Linked DNA regions of Aminobacter aminovorans. The main gene of each other region encodes a partner of the protein of the gene in region 2 in a complex. Links are inferred from orthologs where the notes say so. Each region holds a gene or a part of one and is shown on either strand. Other genes may lie near its edges.

Region 1 (11,061 bases), 2.9 Mb from region 2 along the record:
GCCGTTCAAGGCGGCGCGTGCGCTGGTTCGGCGCAAATTCTGTTTCCATGCCGACCGCTGGCATGGTCGAGTGGCATATAGAGAATTTATTGGAATAGTTCTAGACGGAGATTCGCCTATTTTGCTGCGACGCAAAGCGGCAGCGAGATGGTTTCGGCGACGGGGGAAGAATGCTGCTGATCGCAGAAAGTCTCAGCGGTGAACGAGGCGGAGAGACGGTTTTCGACGGCGTCGACTTCGCGCTTGCCGAGGGCCAGGCGCTTGTCGTCACCGGCCCGAACGGCTCGGGCAAGTCGACCCTGCTGCGCGTCGTCGCCGGCCTCCTGCCGCATGCATCGGGACGAATCAGCATCGAGGGCGGCGGCGAGGCGTTTTCGACGGTCGCCTCCGCCTGCCATTATCTCGGCCACCAGAACGCGATGAAGTCGGCCCTGACCGTCCGCGAGAACCTGGAGTTCTGGCGTGACTTCTGCGGCGACGGCAAGCTCGGCATATCGGAGGCCCTCGATGATGTCGGCCTGGGCGGCATCGGCCACCTGCCCTTCGGCTACCTCTCGACCGGCCAGAAGCGCCGCGCCGCGATCGCCAAGCTGCTCATCAGCCACCGCCCGGTCTGGCTGCTCGACGAGCCGACAGCGGGTCTCGACAAGGCGTCCGATGCGCGCTTTTCTGGCTTGATGCAGGGCCATTGCGCTTCGGGTGGCATCGTCGTCGCCGCCACGCATCTGCCGCTCGGGCTGGAGGGGGTGAAGACGCTGGAGATGGGGCGGGTGCATGTCTGAAAGCACTGCGCTCCTTCGCACCCCCCTCTGTCCTGCCGGACATCTCCCCCGCAGGGGGGGAGATCACACTGTGGGCCGGTCGTTGCCAATCGCCAACTCTACAGGAGTGCCGGCGAAGCTGAAGCTGCCGATCTCCCCCCTTGCTAGGGAGATGTCCGGCAGGACAGAGGGGGGTGGGAAGGAACACCATTTCTCCGCGCACATCTATGGAGGGCATCCATGCTAGCCCTCTATCTCCGTGACCTGCGCATGGGCATCCGCGCCGGCGGTGGAGCCTTGACGGGCGTGCTGTTCTTCCTCGCCGTCATCGCCACCATCCCCTTCGGCGTCGGACCCGACCTCAACCTGCTCGCTCGCATCGGCCCGGCCATTCTCTGGATCGGCGCTCTGCTCGCCAGCCTGCTCGGCCTCGACCGGCTGTTCCAGGCCGACCGCGAGGACGGCTCGCTCGATCTTCTGGTGCTCAACGCAGACCGCCACATGCTGGCGCTGACGGTGCTGGTCAAATGCCTGGCGCATTGGACGGCAAGCGTTTTGCCGCTGGTCATCGCAGCCCCCCTGCTCGGCCTGTTCATGAACATGGAGCCCATCGGCATCGGTGCTGCGGCGCTGACCTTGCTCGTCGGTACGCCGGCCATCGTCTTCATCGGTGCGACGGGTGCCGCCGTCGCCGTCGCCCTGCCGCGCGGCGGGCTCCTGATCTCCGTGCTGGTGCTGCCGCTGGTCATCCCGGTGCTGATCTTCGGCGTCACGGCAAGCTATGGCGCTGTCAACGACCCCGACCCGTTCACCCCTCCATTCCTGATTCTCTGCGCGCTGACGATGTTTCTGGCCGTCATCGGCCCGCTGGCAGCGGCGGTAGCACTTCGCTCGGGCACCGACTGATGACGTTTCCTTCAACCACAGCGGTGCGGCGCGGCGTCAGATTGCGCAGCGGCACGCGCGCCGCTAAGTGAATGACATGCTCGGAAACAGAGACATGACCAAGCCTTGCCAGGGTGCCCGATGAGCGCCCACGCCCTCTATGTCACGGCGGCTTACGCCGTCTCGGCGATCGCCATCACAGGTCTGGTGCTGTGGATCCTGGCCGACCAGCGCGCCCGCAAGCGCGAGATGGCGGAACTTGAGGCGGCCGGCCACCGCCGTCGTTCGGACAAGGCAAAGGCATGAGCATCGACAGCCAGAAGCAGGCGGCGCGTCCGCGCAGGCTCATGGTCCTGTTGCCGCTGCTGATTTTCCTGGCACTCGCCGGCCTGTTCCTGGCGCAGCTGCTGTCCGGCCGCGACCTCACCGCAGTACCCTCGGCGCTGATCGGCCAGACCGCACCGAAGACCGAACTTCCGCCACTCGAAGGCATGCAGGTTCCCGGTCTGGACTCGGCCGACTTCACCGGCAAGGTAACGCTGGTCAATGTCTGGGCATCGTGGTGCGCGCCATGCCGCGAGGAGCACCCGGTGCTGCTCGAGTTGTCGAAAGATCAGCGTTTTTCGATCGCCGGGCTGAACTACAAGGACAAGCCCGAGAACGCCCGCCGCTTTCTTGGTGATCTCGGCAGCCCCTACAAGGCGATCGGGGTCGACCAGAACGGCCGCACGGCAATCGACTGGGGCGTCTATGGCGTGCCGGAAACCTTCCTCATCGGCAAGGACGGAAAGGTTGCCTTCAAGCATGTCGGCCCGCTGTCGCCGGACGCGGTGACCACGACGCTGATGCCCGAAATCGAGAAGGCACTCGCGGCTCAATAGCGACTGATGAAGCCGCTTCGCGCCCTGCGTGCGAATCATCGGGATTTGCACTACGTTTTCATACAACCGCTAGGGAGAGATGCGTCGTGACGGCGCAGCAAGCGGCCGTTTGGGGGAGGCGTAGATGCAAGACAGTTCCGCGCTCATCATATTTCTGCCGTTGGCGCTCGGCGTCATCATGCTCGGCCTCGGCCTATCACTGACGGTCGAGGACTTCAGAAACGTTCTGCAAAAGCCCAAGGCGGTGGTCGTCGCGCTGATCTGCCAGACCGTCATCCTGCCGCTGGCGTGTCTCGGGCTGATCTATGTCTTTGGCCTCGAGCCGGCGCTTGCGGTCGGCATGATGCTTCTGGCAGCAAGCCCGGGCGGCACCTCGGCCAATCTCTACAGCCACCTGGCCGACGGCGACGTCGCGCTCAACATCACGCTGACGGCGATCAACTCGGCGCTATCGATCCTGACCCTGCCACTGATCGTCAACTGGTCGCTCATGCAATTCATGTCGGGCGACCAGGCGATCCCTCTGCAATTCGCCAAGGTGATGCAGGTATTCGTCATCGTGCTCGGCCCGGTGCTGATCGGCATGTGGCTGCGCAGCCGCTTCCCGGCCTTCGCCGAACGCATGGCGCGGCCGGTGAAGATCTTCTCGATGCTGTTCCTGTTTGCGGTGGTTGCCGTAGCACTTGTCCAGGAGTGGGAAACGCTCAAGGCCTGGGGCCCGATCGTCGGCCTGGCAGCCCTTGCCTTCAATCTCGTCAGTCTCGGCGTCGGCTACTTCGTGCCGCGTGCCGCCGGCATCGAAAAGCGCCAGGCAACCGCGATCGGCATGGAGATCGGCATTCACAACGGCACGCTGGCGATCGCCATTGCGCTGAGCCCGCTGTTGCTGAACAACGCAACGATGGCGGTTCCGGCAGCGATCTACGGGCTGATCGCCTTCATCACGGCGGCAATCTTCGGCTACTGGCTGAAGCAGTCACACGGCCGCGCGGCGGCGACAACGCCAGTGCACTGAGCCGAAGCGGGCCGCAGTCCCGACTGCCGGAAAGAGAAAAGGCGCTTGCGGCATCCCCTTTGGGGGGCCCTGGCGCCCTTGTCGCAACGGCCGGTCGGACACCGGCCGGAAGTTTTGGCCCGGGCTTAGCCGTAGACCTGCTTGTAGGCCTGGAACAGCATCTCGCTGCGGTCGGCGCGCATGTCGGCCAGGTCGCGACCCGAGAAGCCGTCGATCTCGGCAACAAGGCGCTTGTACTGCTTGCGCTTGGCGGCGCTCTGACGCGCGCGGGTCAGAAGGTTGTCGAACAACATCTTGCGTTCCTTTCGTCTGCCGCCCAATGCGGCTTGAACAGACCTCCCTGATCGATCCGAACATGACATAGGAACCGCTGCGCCGCAAAATAAGATGCTGCAACGCAGCAATGCACAGCGCGCATAACGAGTTAACGAGTACGAACAAAGTTGGAGAACGCCGACAAAGCGTCCCGCATCGATTCGATGGTGACAGCGTCGGCGAGAATCTCGTCCATCTCCTGCGGCCTCTTGCCGAGCAGCGCGATGGTCAGGTCTTGCCCGTCAAAGAGGTCGAAGGACATCGTTTTCATGATCTCGGCAAGGGCGTTGCGGGCAAAATGCGAGCGCGGCGAGGCATGAACCTGCATCGCAGGCTTGCCGACGGCTGCGTCGCGTGAAACCAGCCAGTCCAGCGCGTTCTTCAGTCCGCCAGGCACGCCATGGGCGTATTCAGGACAAGAGACGATCACGCCGTCGGCTCGCGTAACGGCATCGATGAGCGCAGTCACCTCCTGCGGCGTGCGTTCACCCTCGTCATCGGGATTGAAAATCGGCAGGCGGCCAAGCCCATCATAAACGCGGAGATGGCAACCAGGTGGCGCAATGCGCGCCAAGGCAGCAACAAGCGCATTGTTGGTGGAGGCAGCCCGCAGGCTGCCGGAAATGGCGAGGATACTCATCAACGCAGGCCGCCAAACGTCGGACGATTCGTGTCCGTCGAAACCTACCACATGCTCTTGCGGTAGGACTCGTCCAGCGAGCGGTCGAGCGTTTCGGCATTGTCGGCAAGCGCCAGCTGGTCGCGCAGGATCTGTCCGAGCGTCGGCAAGGTGTCGCGGTCAGGCCAGCTGGCAGGTGCCCAAAGCTCGGAGCGCATGAACGCCTTGGCGCAATGCATGTAGACCGCCTTGATGGCGACGACCATGACGGTGACCGGCGGCTTGCCCTCGGCAGCGAGCCGCTCGCGCAGGCCCGGGTCGGCGGTCAGTCGTGCATCGCCATTGATGCGCAATGTCTCGTTCATGCCCGGGATCAGAAACAGCAGGCCGACAGCCGGGTTGACGAGCACGTTTTCGAGCGTGTCGAGCCGATTGTTGCCCGGGCGGTCGGGAATGGCGATGGTGGCATCGTCGAGGATGGCGACGAAACCCGGCTTGTCGCCCTTGGGCGTAACATCGGCGTTGCCCTTGTCGTCGGCCGAGCCGATCAGCACGAATGGGCTGCGCGCCAGGAAGCCCTTGGCATGATGGTCGAGGCGGCGGAGTTCCTTCCTCACCGCGCCGTCGCCGGGCGCGCGGTAATGTTGACGCAGCGCTTCGCGGTCGGCGATGAACTCCATGATGACCTCTTACTTATGTTCTTCCAGTGAATGGCGCATGATGAGCGGCATCTGGCTGAAAGTGAAGAGCAAGGTTATCGGCATGATGCCCCAGACCTTGAAAGCCACCCAGGTGTCGGTCGAAAAAGACCGCCAAACAACCTCGTTGACCACGGCAAGAAACAGGAAGAACAGGCCCCAGCGAAAGGTCAGCTTGCGCCAGCCTTCGGCATCGAGGCGGAAGGCGGAAGCAAAGACGTAGCCGAGCAACGACTTGCCGAACCACAGCCCCCCCAGCAGGATGGCACCAAACAGCGTATTGACGATTGTCGGCTTCATCTTGATGAAGACGTCGTCCTGCAGATACAGCGTCAGCGCGCCGAAGACGAAGACGACGATGCCGGAAATCAGCGGCATGATCGGCAGCGAGCGTGTCAGCAGCCACGAGGCAGCCAGCGCAATCGCCGTTGCCGCCATAAACAGGCCGGTGGCGATGAAGATCGGTCCGCCGAGCTCGGCCAGCGTCGGGAAGCGCGACGCAAGCCATTCGCCGCGCGCATTGGCAAAGAAGAACACCACCAGCGGCCCAAGTTCCAGCACCAGCTTGAGCAGCGGGCTGACTTCTTCCTTCTTGGTTTTCGGGTCGGAAGGATCGCGTTCGAGGATGGGTGCGTTCATGAATCAGGCGACTCCTGCGATCGCCTTGGCGAAATCGCTTGCCGAAAAGGGTTCGAGATCGTCGACCTGCTCGCCGACGCCGATGAAATAGACCGGCAGCTTATGTTTGGCGGCGATTGCGACCAAAATACCGCCGCGCGCCGTGCCGTCGAGCTTGGTCATGACCAGGCCGTTCACACCTGCGACATTGCGGAAGATCTCGACCTGGTTGAGCGCATTCTGGCCGGTGGTGGCGTCGACGGTCTGCAGCACCGTGTGCGGCGCTTCGGGATCGAGCTTGCCGAGCACGCGCACGATCTTTTCGAGCTCGGCCATCAGTTCGGTCTTGTTCTGCAGGCGGCCGGCCGTGTCGATGATCAACACGTCCGAGCCGGCGGCCTTGGCCTGTTCGAAGGCATCATAGGCAAGTCCCGCTGCATCCGCGCCGAGCTTGGTGGCGATGACGGGCGATTTCGTCCGCTCGCCCCAGATCTTCAGCTGCTCGATGGCTGCAGCACGGAAAGTGTCGCCGGCGGCGAGCATGACAGACAGCCCGCCCTCGGTCAGCTTGGCGGCAAGCTTGCCGATGGTCGTGGTCTTGCCGGTACCATTGACGCCGACGACAAGGATGACATGCGGCTTGTGCGACAGGTCGAGCTCCAGCGGCAGCGCCACCGGCTGCAGCACCTTCTCCACCTCGACCGCCATGATCGAGCGGACCTCGTGGTCGGAGACGTCCTTGCCATAGCGGCTCGACGCCAGCGCGTCGGTGACGCGAAGCGCGGTCTCGACGCCGAGATCGGCGCGGATGAGCACGTCTTCGAGGTCCTGAAGCGTGTCTTCGTCCAGCTTTCGCTTGGTGAAGATGCCGGCAATGTTGCCGGACAGTTCCTTGGACGAGCGCGACAGGCCCTGGCGCAGGCGCTGGAACCAGCTTTGCCGCGGCGCAGGCACCGCCACGTCCACGACCTCGGCCTTCTGCTCGACCTTCTTTTGGACGGTGACCTTGCCTGCGGACGGCTTTGGCTCCGCTGCAGGTGCTGGTTCCACGGGAGCGGGCACGAGAGCTGCAGGCTCGGAAACGATTTCGCGCAGCGCGGCAACCGGCTGCCCTGCCTCGACCGCTGTTGCGACTGGTTCAGCCACTTCGGCTGGCGCAGCTTCCTCGATGACAGGATCGACGGGACGTGCCTCAGCCACAGGCTCTGCCGGCTGCAGCGCTTCGACGACGGGTTCTTCGACAACCGGCTCCGTTTCAGGGCCGCGCATCGCCGGCTCCGGCGCCGCGGGCACCGGCTGGGCGGGGATTTCCTCGGGCAGTTCGGGCGTCAACGGCTCCGGCGGGACCGGAACTTCTGCTGGCGCGGGTTCGGGTTCGACAGGGCTTGGCGCAGGCGTCGGCCGCTCGGCAGGCTGCTCTGGCTCGGGCGCCGGAACGTCCGGTACGGGCTCGGGCTTTGGCTCTTCCTGCGGGACAGGCTGCGGTGTGGGCTCGACCGGCACCGGTCGCTCGGCCGGCTTGGGCTCGGGAACGACTGGTGGCGCGGGCGGTGTTACCGGTGCAGGTTCCGGCTTCGGCTCCTCGGCGAGGGCGGCAGGCGCATCGGCGACGTCAGGCGCTTCCGCAGCAACCGGGATTTCCTCGGCCGGCTTGAGCGCTTCCAGCGCATCAAAATTCAGCGGCGGCAGCACTTCATTCTCGGCCGGTGGCTCGACCGTCTCCTTCTTTCCGAAGGAGAAAACTTTCTTGATGAACCCGAATGCCATGCGGTCGCTTTCGTCAGGCCGCGCGCGCGGCGGCCGGTGCCGCTACAAGCCGCTCGCCGTCATGTCCGGCAATGTCGACCTCTATGATTTCGCCCGCAGCACCCTGATCGAGCGCAACGAGCGTAAAACCTTCCGTCCGGCCGAGCCCCTCGCGCTCGACAAGTACCTTCTGGCACGAGCCCTTGAGGCTTTCGAGATGGCGCGCATAATTGACGTCACCGGCGGCGCGCAGGCGGGCGGCGCGCTGCTTGACGATCTCGCGCCGGACCTGCGGCATGCGCGCGGCGGGCGTGCCCTCGCGCGGGCTGAACGGGAAAACGTGGAGATGGGTCAGACCGCACTCCTCGACGACACGGATCGAATTCTCGAACATCTCGTCGGTCTCGGTCGGGAAGCCGGCGATGATGTCGGCGCCGAAGACGATGTCGGGGCGAAGCTTGCGCACATCGGCGCAAAACTTGATCGACTGGTCGCGCAGGTGGCGGCGCTTCATGCGCTTCAGGATCATGTCGTCGCCCGACTGCAGCGACAGATGCAGATGCGGCATCAGCCGCGCCTCTGTGGCGACCGCCTCGAGCAGGTCCTCGTCGGCCTCGATCGAATCGATCGAGGACAGACGCAGGCGCTGCACATCAGGCACCTGGCGCAGGATGGTCTTGACCAGCTTGCCCAGACGCGGTGCGCCGGGCAGGTCGGCGCCATAGCTGGTCATGTCGACGCCCGACAGCACCACCTCGGCATAACCGTTGCCGGCGAGACGCTTGATCTGCTCGACCACCGCGCCCATCGGCACCGAGCGAGAATTGCCGCGGCCGTAAGGAATGATGCAGAAGGTGCAGCGATGGTCGCAACCGTTCTGGACCTGCACGAAGGCACGCGCGCGGCCCTCGATGGCATCGACCAGATGGCCAGCCGTCTCGCGCACGGAAAAGATGTCGTTGACGCGGGCCTTCTCGAAATCGTTGACGCCGAAGTCGGGCAGCGCCCGGTAGTTGTGCGCCTTGAGCTTTTCCTCGTTGCCGAGCACCAGGTCGACCTCGGCCATGCCGGCAAAGGCCGCAGGGTCGGTCTGGGCGGCGCAACCGGTAACGATGATGCGTGCGTCCGGGTTTTCGCGCCGCGCCTTGCGGATCGACTGCTTGGCCTGGCGCACAGCTTCGCTCGTCACCGCGCAGGTATTGAAGATGACCGCGCCACCCTTGAGTTCATCAAGGCCTGCGGCCTTGGCCTCGCGCTTCACCACCTCTGACTCATAGGTGTTGAGGCGGCAGCCGAAGGTAACGACGTCGACCGCCATCAGGCGACGTCCTGCTGGTCGCGGCGCCAGGCGCCGGTGGCCGGGTTGAAGCTGCCGGAGAATTCCCATTCGGCCGGGCCGGTCATGACGACGTGGTCGTCGGCGCGCCAGTCGATCTTCAGCGTCCCGCCGCTCGGCACGGTAACGGTCACGCTACGACCGGTGCGGCCGGTGCGCGCGGCGGAAACGGCGGCAGCACAGGTAGCCGAGCCGCAAGCCAACGTCAGGCCGGCGCCACGTTCCCAGGTGCGCAGGTTGAGCGTCTCGGTCGAGGTCACCTGGGCGATCGAGATGTTGGCGCGCTCGGGGAAGATCGGATGGTTTTCGAGCAGCGGACCGAAACGGTCGAGGTCGTAGGACCAGACGTCGTTGTCGACCCAGAAGATGGCGTGGGGATTACCCATCGAGGCAACCGATGGCGAATGCAGTACAGGCGCGTCGATCGGCCCGATCTGCAGCTCGATGGCGCGCGTGTCACGGAACTCCTCGGCAAGCGGAATGTCCTGCCAGCCAAAGCGCGGAATGCCCATGTCGACGGAAATCGACCCGTCCTCATGTTCTTCGGCATTTAGGATGCCGGCGATGGTCTCGAAGGTGAACACCTTCTGCCCGGTTTCGGCGGCAAGCGCCTGCACGACGCAGCGCGTGCCGTTGCCGCAGGCCTGGGCGTGGGTGCCGTCGGAATTGATGATCTCGATGTAGTTGACCGTACCCGGCGTGCGCGGGTCGTGGATCGCCATGATCTGGTCGAACTTGGTCGCCGGATCGGCCGCCAGCGCAATCGCCGCGGCAGGCATAACGCGATCCGCGCGGCCGCGCATGTCGGCAACGATAATGTCGTTGCCGAGCCCGTTCATCTTGGCGAAAGGGGCCTCAATGGCCATGGTCGGTAAGTCTCGCGGCTGTTTGGGGCCTATATGGCGGAAACATCGCCGAATTACCAGTCTCGCGCCACGCTGGCCTATTGAGACAATTTTGCAACAATTTCATACGCAAACCCTATTTTAACCATATCAGGTTGAAATTCTGCCAACTTCGCCGCTTTAGAGGCGAACTGTCGATCGCGCGGGGGCGCCCCCAGAACTGCCCCACGGAGGGAATGCAATGGCTTTTTCGAAAACCGGCCTGCTGGCCGCATCGCTGGTGGCGCTTCTGGCGGCAGCCGGCTGTAACAGCACGCGCCTTTCCTCGATGGACACCCAGCCGGCCCCGCTGCCTGCGGCACCCGCCGGCACGGTGACCAGTGGCCAGCTGCCGCCACCCTCGGCACCGGGTGCCGCTGGCGCCTCGCAGTTCCCGGCCGCCCCGGCACAGACCCAGGTCGCAGCCCTGCCCGCCGACGGTGGTGCTGCCGCCGCCAACGCACCCGACATCACCGCAACCAGCGTGGCTGGCGTGTGGAGCGCTTCGGTTTCCGGCCAGAGCTGCAAAGTGGCGACGCCGCAGACCAAGTTCGGCCAGGGCTTCCGTGCCGGCCCGCTGCGCTGCCCGGCACCGATAGACGGCGTCAAATCATGGAACGTCGCCGGCAAGCAGCTGACCCTGTTCGATGAAGCCGGCTCGCCGCTGGCCAGGCTCTATCAGTCGGGCGAAGGCCGCTTCGACGGCCAGACCTCCAACGGCCTGCCGATTTCGCTCAACCGCTAAGGCATGACGCCGAAGATCGGATTCGATTTCGCGACCGGATCATGCATAGGTTTTTGCGCGTCCGCTCGGACGCGCGGCAACAAACATCAGACGTTCGTATTCGTGCCAGAGTGAGCCATGCACCTGCGTGACGGCCTACAGACCCATGTGACCGTCAGGCAGCGTTACGACCATCTGGTCGAGCTGGGCAACATCCGCCACGACCCGGCGCAGCTTAAGATCGTTGCAGCGCTGGACAAGCTTATCGACGAGATTTCCGACAAGAGGCTGGCGCGCAAGTCGAGCGCGTTGGGCTGGCTTTTTGCCAGACGCAAGCCGCAGCACGAGCACGTCAAGGGGCTCTACGTCCATGGCGGCGTCGGCCGTGGCAAGACCATGCTGATGGACATGTTCTTCGAGCTGGTGCCGGTCAAGCACAAGCGCCGCGTCCATTTCAACGACTTCATGGCCGATGTGCACGACCGCATCCAGAAGCAGCGGGCCGCGCGCAAGAATGGCACCTCGCGCGACGACGACCCGATCCCGCCTGTGGCGGCAGCACTTGGCGAAGAGGCTTGG
Region 2 (3,054 bases):
AGTTCCCCAATTCGGGGCAGGGCGTCACCGACGTCTCCTTCGAGGTGCACGCCGGCCAGACCATCGCCATCGTCGGCCCGACCGGTGCCGGCAAGACGACGCTGATCAACCTCTTGCAGCGTGTGCATACGCCGCAGAATGGCCGCATCCTGATCGACGGTATCGACACCCGCACGGTCACCAAGAAGTCGCTGCGCCATTCGATCGCCACCGTCTTCCAGGACGCCGGACTGCTCAACCGCTCGATCGAGGACAACATCCGCGTCGGCCGCGCCAGCGCGAGCTACGAGGAAGTGCATGCTGCCGCGACCGCGGCTGCCGCGCAGGACTTCATCCTGTCCAAGAGCGAAGGCTACGACACCAATGTCGGCGAGCGTGGCGGCCAGCTGTCCGGCGGCGAGCGCCAGCGTATCGCCATTGCCCGCGCCATCCTCAAGAGCGCGCCGATCCTGGTGCTCGACGAGGCGACGAGCGCGCTCGACGTCGAGACCGAGAACCGGGTCAAGGACGCCATCGACATGCTGCGCGACGGTCGTACGACCTTCATCATCGCGCACCGGCTGAGCACGGTTCGAGACGCCGACCTTGTGGTGTTCATGGATCGCGGCCATGTCGTCGAGATGGGCGGCTTCAACGAGCTGTCGACCCGCAACGGCCGCTTTGCAGCACTGCTGCGCGCTGGCGGCCTGCTCAATGACGAGGAAGTCCGTCGCGTCACCCATGTCGAGGCTGCGGCCTAGTCTTTACCTGAAACCGGATCCGGACGGGGCGCCTTGGCGCCCCGTTTGCGTTTGGCCGCGACGCTGGAACCGATTGCGAAGACGAGCGCCCAAGGCTATTTAGCGTCCATGACACAGACGACCTCGCAGGCTTGGCGTTTCAGCGACCTGGCCAATCCGACCCGCTTCATCTCGCTGGTCGACAAGATCGTGCCCTGGCTTGGCGGCGCCTCAGTGTTGGTGCTGGCGATCGGGCTTTATCTGGCCTTTGCCGCACCGGCGGATTTCCAGCAGGGCATCACCGTCCGCATCATGTATATCCACGTGCCTTTCGCCTGGCTCGCCATGATGTGCTACTCGGTCATGGCCGTTTCGGCCCTGGGAACGCTGGTCTGGCGTCATCCGCTCGCCGACGTCGCCCTGAAGTCGGCGGCACCGGTCGGCGCTGTCTTCACCGCACTGGCGCTGCTTACCGGCTCGATCTGGGGCAAGCCGATGTGGGGCACCTGGTGGGTCTGGGATGCCCGGCTGACCTCGGTATTCGTGCTTTTCCTGATGTATCTCGGCATCATCGCACTCACCCGCGCACTCGACGATCCCGCGCGTTCGGCGCGCGCCGCCGCCGTCATCACGCTGGTCGGCTTCATCAACATCCCGATCATCAAGTTCTCGGTCGAATGGTGGAACACGTTGCATCAGCCGGCATCGGTGTTCCGGATGGACGGTCCGACCATCGATCCGAGCATGCTCTGGCCCCTCATGACCATGGCGTTTGGCTTTACCCTTCTGTTCTTCACTCTGCATCTAATGGCGATGCGCACCGAGATCTGGCGCCGCCGCGTCGTCGCCATGCGCCAGATTGCTGCCCGGAGGGCCGAGCGCCAGCAGGCCTGACGGCTCCTTGAAGGAAGGAAGACATGATGTGGCCCGATCATCGAATTCTTGATCTTCTGGGCCTCGAGCTTCCGATCTTGCAGGCGCCGATGGCCGGTCCCGTCGATTCCGAAATGGTGATCGCGGTCTCCGAGGCAGGTGGCCTCGGCGCGCTGCCCTGCGCGTTGATGACGCCTGACAAGGCGCGGACGGAACTCGGCATCATCAGGCAGCGCACAGCAAGGCCGATCAACGTCAATTTCTTCTGCCACACGCCGCCGCAAGAGGACCTGGCCCGCGAGGCGGCTTGGAAACAGCGGCTCGAGCCGTATTATCTCGAGCTCGGCCTCGACCCCAAGGCGCCGATGCCGCGCTCGGCGCGCGCGCCTTTCGACGACACCTTCTGCGACATCGTCGAGGAGTTCCGGCCGGAGGTGGTGAGTTTCCATTTCGGCCTGCCGGATGCCGCCTTGCTCGATCGCGTCAAGGCGACGGGCGCCAAGGTGCTGTCGTCGGCAACGACGGCCGACGAGGCGGTGTGGCTTGAGGCGAGGGGCTGCGATGCGATCATCGCGCAAGGTGCCGAGGCCGGCGGCCATCGCGGCATCTTCCTGACCGATAATATCGCCAACCAGCCCGGCACTTTCGCCCTGGTGCCGCAGGTGGTCGACGCGGTCAAGCTGCCTGTCATCGCCACGGGCGGCATTGCCGATGCGCGCGGCATCGTCGCTGCCTTTGCCCTCGGCGCGTCGGCGGTGCAGGTCGGCACCGCCTATCTGTTCTGCCCCGAGGCCAAGGTGGCAGCACCGCACAAGGCGGCATTGCGTTCGGCCAAGGACGACCATACCGCGCTGACCAATCTGTTCACCGGCCGGCCGGCGCGCGGCATCGTCAACCGCATCATGCGCGAGGTCGGCCCGCTGTCTGAGGACGCGCCGGCATTCCCGCTGGCAGGCGGGGCTTTGGCGCCGCTGCGTGCGGCGTCGGAACCGAAAGGATCGGGTGACTTCATGTCATTGTGGTCGGGGCAGGCGGCGCGGCTGGGCCGCGACATGCCGGCGGCCGACCTGACGCGCGCCCTTGCCGCGGAAACACAAGCTCTGCTTTCGCGCTTCGGCCGCTAGCGCAATTCCAGGAAAAGTGTGCAGCGGTGTTCCGTCCGGAATTGCGCAAAACAAAAAGATAGAAGCTCCGCTGCAAAAGCGAAGCCTTCATTGCGGCAGTTGGAGATCAAGCTACCGGCGTTTGAGGATCACTGACCGCTCTTCCCTAATTCCGTCATCGGCAGACGGGTCCGGAAATGCGACTACAAAAGCCTTGAGAAGAATGTCTCCGTCTGGCTCGTTTAGCCATTCGGCGCTATCCCCGACGTCGAAGTAGACACCATCTTCCGAGAAGCCGAATGTATCGCCGACGGGGAAGGGAGCCCGCCGTCGAATTGCCGCAGCATGAACATCCCACG
Region 3 (5,352 bases), 2.9 Mb from region 2 along the record:
CCGCCTGCTTCTGGCTGTCGATGCTCATGCCTTTGCCTTGTCCGAACGACGGCGGTGGCCGGCCGCCTCAAGTTCCGCCATCTCGCGCTTGCGGGCGCGCTGGTCGGCCAGGATCCACAGCACCAGACCTGTGATGGCGATCGCCGAGACGGCGTAAGCCGCCGTGACATAGAGGGCGTGGGCGCTCATCGGGCACCCTGGCAAGGCTTGGTCATGTCTCTGTTTCCGAGCATGTCATTCACTTAGCGGCGCGCGTGCCGCTGCGCAATCTGACGCCGCGCCGCACCGCTGTGGTTGAAGGAAACGTCATCAGTCGGTGCCCGAGCGAAGTGCTACCGCCGCTGCCAGCGGGCCGATGACGGCCAGAAACATCGTCAGCGCGCAGAGAATCAGGAATGGAGGGGTGAACGGGTCGGGGTCGTTGACAGCGCCATAGCTTGCCGTGACGCCGAAGATCAGCACCGGGATGACCAGCGGCAGCACCAGCACGGAGATCAGGAGCCCGCCGCGCGGCAGGGCGACGGCGACGGCGGCACCCGTCGCACCGATGAAGACGATGGCCGGCGTACCGACGAGCAAGGTCAGCGCCGCAGCACCGATGCCGATGGGCTCCATGTTCATGAACAGGCCGAGCAGGGGGGCTGCGATGACCAGCGGCAAAACGCTTGCCGTCCAATGCGCCAGGCATTTGACCAGCACCGTCAGCGCCAGCATGTGGCGGTCTGCGTTGAGCACCAGAAGATCGAGCGAGCCGTCCTCGCGGTCGGCCTGGAACAGCCGGTCGAGGCCGAGCAGGCTGGCGAGCAGAGCGCCGATCCAGAGAATGGCCGGGCCGATGCGAGCGAGCAGGTTGAGGTCGGGTCCGACGCCGAAGGGGATGGTGGCGATGACGGCGAGGAAGAACAGCACGCCCGTCAAGGCTCCACCGCCGGCGCGGATGCCCATGCGCAGGTCACGGAGATAGAGGGCTAGCATGGATGCCCTCCATAGATGTGCGCGGAGAAATGGTGTTCCTTCCCACCCCCCTCTGTCCTGCCGGACATCTCCCTAGCAAGGGGGGAGATCGGCAGCTTCAGCTTCGCCGGCACTCCTGTAGAGTTGGCGATTGGCAACGACCGGCCCACAGTGTGATCTCCCCCCCTGCGGGGGAGATGTCCGGCAGGACAGAGGGGGGTGCGAAGGAGCGCAGTGCTTTCAGACATGCACCCGCCCCATCTCCAGCGTCTTCACCCCCTCCAGCCCGAGCGGCAGATGCGTGGCGGCGACGACGATGCCACCCGAAGCGCAATGGCCCTGCATCAAGCCAGAAAAGCGCGCATCGGACGCCTTGTCGAGACCCGCTGTCGGCTCGTCGAGCAGCCAGACCGGGCGGTGGCTGATGAGCAGCTTGGCGATCGCGGCGCGGCGCTTCTGGCCGGTCGAGAGGTAGCCGAAGGGCAGGTGGCCGATGCCGCCCAGGCCGACATCATCGAGGGCCTCCGATATGCCGAGCTTGCCGTCGCCGCAGAAGTCACGCCAGAACTCCAGGTTCTCGCGGACGGTCAGGGCCGACTTCATCGCGTTCTGGTGGCCGAGATAATGGCAGGCGGAGGCGACCGTCGAAAACGCCTCGCCGCCGCCCTCGATGCTGATTCGTCCCGATGCATGCGGCAGGAGGCCGGCGACGACGCGCAGCAGGGTCGACTTGCCCGAGCCGTTCGGGCCGGTGACGACAAGCGCCTGGCCCTCGGCAAGCGCGAAGTCGACGCCGTCGAAAACCGTCTCTCCGCCTCGTTCACCGCTGAGACTTTCTGCGATCAGCAGCATTCTTCCCCCGTCGCCGAAACCATCTCGCTGCCGCTTTGCGTCGCAGCAAAATAGGCGAATCTCCGTCTAGAACTATTCCAATAAATTCTCTATATGCCACTCGACCATGCCAGCGGTCGGCATGGAAACAGAATTTGCGCCGAACCAGCGCACGCGCCGCCTTGAACGGCTCGGGTTGCTTGGGACCGGACAGCGGAAATGGCCGTACCCGCACCTTTGCGCGTGATTGCATGCCCATCGGAGTCCGTTCCCTTTCAGGCTGAACAGACAAGGATGGATCGCACGTGTCCAAATCACTCGACAGTTTCAATTGCCGCCGCACCCTTACCGCGGCAGGTACCGACTATGTCTATTACAGCCTCATCGAGGCTGAAAAGAACGGCCTGACCGGCATCTCGCAGCTGCCCTATTCGATGAAGGTGCTGCTGGAAAACCTGCTGCGCAACGAAGACGGCCGCACCGTCACCAAGGAAGCCATCCAGGCCGTCGCCGGCTGGCTGACCGACAAGGGCACCGCCGGCGTCGAGATCGCCTACCGCCCGGCCCGCGTGCTGATGCAGGACTTCACCGGCGTTCCGGCCGTCGTCGACCTCGCCGCCATGCGTGACGGCATCAAGACCCTCGGCGGCGACCCTGAGAAGATCAACCCGCTGGTTCCCGTCGACCTGGTCATCGACCACTCGGTCATCGTCGACGAATTCGGCACGCCGCTGGCTTTCGCCCGCAACGTCGAACTCGAATATGAGCGCAACGAAGAGCGCTACAAGTTCCTGAAGTGGGGCCAGCAGGCGTTCCGCAACTTCCGCGTCGTGCCGCCCGGCACCGGCATCTGCCACCAGGTCAACCTCGAATACCTCGCCCAGACCGTCTGGACGAACACCGAGGATGGCGTGACGACCGCCTATCCCGACACCTGCGTCGGCACCGACTCGCACACCACCATGGTCAACGGCCTGGGTGTGCTGGGCTGGGGCGTCGGCGGTATCGAGGCTGAAGCCGCGATGCTCGGCCAGCCCGTCTCGATGCTTCTGCCAGAGGTCATCGGCTTCCGCCTGACCGGCAAGCTCAAGGAGGGCGTCACCGCCACCGATCTGGTGCTGACCGTCACCCAGATGCTGCGCAAGAAGGGCGTCGTCGGCAAGTTCGTTGAGTTCTTCGGCCCTGGCCTCAGCAACATGACGCTGGCCGACCGTGCCACCATCGGCAACATGGCGCCCGAATATGGCGCGACCTGCGGCTTCTTCCCGGTCGATTCCGAGACCATCCGCTACCTCAACATGTCGGGCCGCGCCGAAAACCGCATCGCGCTCGTCGAGGAATTCTCCAAGGCGCAGGGCATGTGGCGCGACGCCTCGTCGGCCGATCCGGTTTTCACCGACCTGCTCGAACTCGACATGGCGACCGTCGTTCCCTCGATGGCCGGCCCGAAGCGTCCCGAAGGCCGCATCCCGCTCGAAGGCATCGCCTCCGGCTTCGCGACCGCTCTCGAAGCCGAGTACAAGAAGACCGTCGACCAGTCGAAGCGCTACGCCGTCGAAGGCGAGACCTTCGACCTCGGCCATGGCGATGTGGTGATCGCCGCGATCACCTCCTGCACCAACACCTCCAACCCGAGCGTGCTGATGGGTGCAGGCCTTCTCGCCCGCAACGCCAACCGCATCGGCCTGAAGCAGAAGCCTTGGGTCAAGACCTCGCTGGCGCCCGGTTCGCAGGTGGTGGCCGAGTATCTCGAGAAGTCGGGCCTGCAGAAGGAACTCGACCAGATCGGCTTCAACCTCGTCGGCTTCGGCTGCACGACCTGCATCGGCAACTCCGGCCCGCTGCCGGCGCCGATCTCCAAGACCATCAACGACAAGGGCCTGATCGGTGCGGCCGTGCTTTCGGGCAACCGCAACTTCGAAGGCCGCGTGTCGCCCGACGTGCAGGCCAACTACCTGGCCTCGCCGCCGCTGGTGGTCGCCTATGCGCTCGCCGGAACTGTCACCAAGGACCTGACCACAGAGCCGTTGGGTGAGGATCGCGACGGCAAGCCGGTTTTCCTCAGGGATATCTGGCCGACCAATGTCGAGATCGAGCAGTTCATCGCCGAAAACGTCACCCGCGAGCTGTTTGCCCGCAAATATGCCGACGTCTTCAAGGGCGACGAGAACTGGCAGAACGTGCAGGCGCCTGAGGGCCAGACCTATGCCTGGGACGACAAGTCGACCTATGTGCAGAACCCGCCCTACTTCGTCGGCATGGGGTCGAAGCCGGGTCAGATCGGCAAGATCGAGGGCGCACGCGTGCTCGGCCTGTTCGGCGACAAGATCACCACCGACCACATCTCGCCGGCCGGTTCGATCAAGGCGGCTTCGCCCGCCGGCAAGTACCTGACCGACAATGGCGTCGGCGTTGCCGACTTCAACCAGTACGGCACGCGCCGCGGCAACCACGAAGTGATGATGCGCGGCACCTTCGCCAACATCCGCATCCGTAACCACATGCTCGGCGAGAACGGCCGCGAGGGTGGCTACACCTTCCACTACCCGTCCAAGGAAGAGATGCCGATCTACGATGCTGCCATGCAGTACCGCAGCGAAGGCGTGCCGCTGGTGATCTTCGCCGGTGTCGAATACGGCAATGGCTCGTCGCGCGACTGGGCTGCCAAGGGCACCAACCTGCTGGGCGTCCGCGCCGTCATCGCCCAGTCGTTCGAGCGCATCCACCGCTCCAATCTGGTCGGCATGGGCGTCATCCCCTTCACCTTCGAGGAAGGCACGTCGTGGAAGACGCTTGGCCTCAAGGGTGACGAGCAGGTGACGATCGACGGCCTCGAGGCGATCAAGCCGCGCCAGAAGATGGTTGCCAAGATCACCTTCGCCGACGGTTCGCCGAAGGATGTTCCGATCCTCTGCCGTATCGATACGCTTGACGAGCTAGACTACTACAAGAACGGCGGCATCCTGCAGTACGTGCTGCGCGACCTCGCCGCATAAGTTCGACGCGCGATTCATGTGAAACAAACCGCCGGGCGCAAGCTCCGGCGGTTTTGTTTTGAGAAGGCGCGTTACCCCCGGCTCTCGCTTCGCTCAGGCGGGATGTCCGCGGCGGCGGCAGGTGCCAAATCTCGTCACTGCCACGCACGCTTTCGGGCGTGGGAAGGCAGCTGTCCACGCGGGATGGTGACCGAGATGCTGACAATGAGCGCGTGGGCGTTTGTGCTTTGCGAAGCAAACCTTTGGCGCCGTGATCCTTCGCACCCCCCTCTGGCCTGCCGGCCATCTCCCCCACAAGGAGGGAGATCAGGCCGTCATCTGGCCCGCAGCCAGTCGCCAAAGCCGCAAGCACGATCCTTACGACACCACAGGATGAGGGCTGCTGGCGGAGCGACTAATCTCCCTCCTTGTGGGGAGATGGCCGGCAGGCCAGAGGGGGGTGCGAAGAAATGAGACGATGCCGAAAATGGGAATGACCGCAAAACGAGCCGGAAATGGTGAGATAACTGCGCCATCAGGCCAGCATCGAGGCTCCAGTCTATCTGGAGCCTTCCCCAAGGTCGTAGAGATA

Evidence for each region.
Region 1: the proteins of DY201_RS19045 (region 2) and ccmB are in contact, whole or in part, in a solved structure (PDB 8CE8), measured with the Escherichia coli proteins. The link is inferred for Aminobacter aminovorans from one-to-one orthologs.
Region 3: the proteins of DY201_RS19045 (region 2) and ccmA are in contact, whole or in part, in a solved structure (PDB 8CE8), measured with the Escherichia coli proteins. The link is inferred for Aminobacter aminovorans from one-to-one orthologs.

The regions. Positions count from the first base shown.
Region 1 is NZ_UFSM01000001.1:912,802-923,862, reverse strand. The notes cover bases 1-2,834. They hold ccmB (heme exporter protein CcmB), read left to right. Parts: upstream 1-1,001; coding sequence 1,002-1,667; downstream 1,668-2,834. Other genes in these bases: DY201_RS04455 (bile acid:sodium symporter family protein), read left to right, coding at 2,652-2,834; DY201_RS04460 (DsbE family thiol:disulfide interchange protein), read left to right, coding at 1,949-2,527; ccmD (heme exporter protein CcmD), read left to right, coding at 1,788-1,952; ccmA (heme ABC exporter ATP-binding protein CcmA), read left to right, coding at 171-782. Outside these bases: more of DY201_RS04455, read left to right, coding at 2,835-3,542; DY201_RS28910 (hypothetical protein), read right to left, coding at 3,668-3,835; DY201_RS04450 (NADPH-dependent FMN reductase), read right to left, coding at 3,967-4,500; DY201_RS04445 (pyridoxamine 5'-phosphate oxidase family protein), read right to left, coding at 4,542-5,156; DY201_RS04440 (septation protein A), read right to left, coding at 5,166-5,813; signal recognition particle-docking protein FtsY, read right to left, coding at 5,817-7,559; tRNA (N(6)-L-threonylcarbamoyladenosine(37)-C(2))-methylthiotransferase MtaB, read right to left, coding at 7,573-8,856; dapF (diaminopimelate epimerase), read right to left, coding at 8,856-9,740; DY201_RS04420 (AprI/Inh family metalloprotease inhibitor), read left to right, coding at 9,961-10,503; cell division protein ZapE, read left to right, coding at 10,621-11,061. UniProt on the Escherichia coli protein: Required for the export of heme to the periplasm for the biogenesis of c-type cytochromes.
Region 2 is NZ_UFSM01000001.1:3,861,058-3,864,111, reverse strand. Bases 1-2,730 are described here. They hold DY201_RS19045 (heme ABC transporter permease), read left to right. Parts: upstream 1-848; coding sequence 849-1,613; downstream 1,614-2,730. Other genes in these bases: DY201_RS19040 (NAD(P)H-dependent flavin oxidoreductase), read left to right, coding at 1,640-2,716; DY201_RS19050 (glucan ABC transporter ATP-binding protein/ permease), read left to right, coding at 1-740. UniProt on the Escherichia coli protein: Required for the export of heme to the periplasm for the biogenesis of c-type cytochromes.
Region 3 is NZ_UFSM01000001.1:921,887-927,238, forward strand. What follows is about bases 1-2,988. They hold ccmA (heme ABC exporter ATP-binding protein CcmA), read right to left. Parts: upstream 1,807-2,988; coding sequence 1,195-1,806; downstream 1-1,194. Other genes in these bases: DY201_RS04460 (DsbE family thiol:disulfide interchange protein), read right to left, coding at 1-28; ccmD (heme exporter protein CcmD), read right to left, coding at 25-189; ccmB (heme exporter protein CcmB), read right to left, coding at 310-975; acnA (aconitate hydratase AcnA), read left to right, coding at 2,091-2,988. In the rest of the region: more of acnA, read left to right, coding at 2,989-4,781; DY201_RS04490 (GNAT family N-acetyltransferase), read right to left, coding at 5,320-5,352. UniProt on the Escherichia coli protein: Part of the ABC transporter complex CcmAB involved in the biogenesis of c-type cytochromes; once thought to export heme, this seems not to be the case, but its exact role is uncertain. Responsible for energy coupling to the transport system.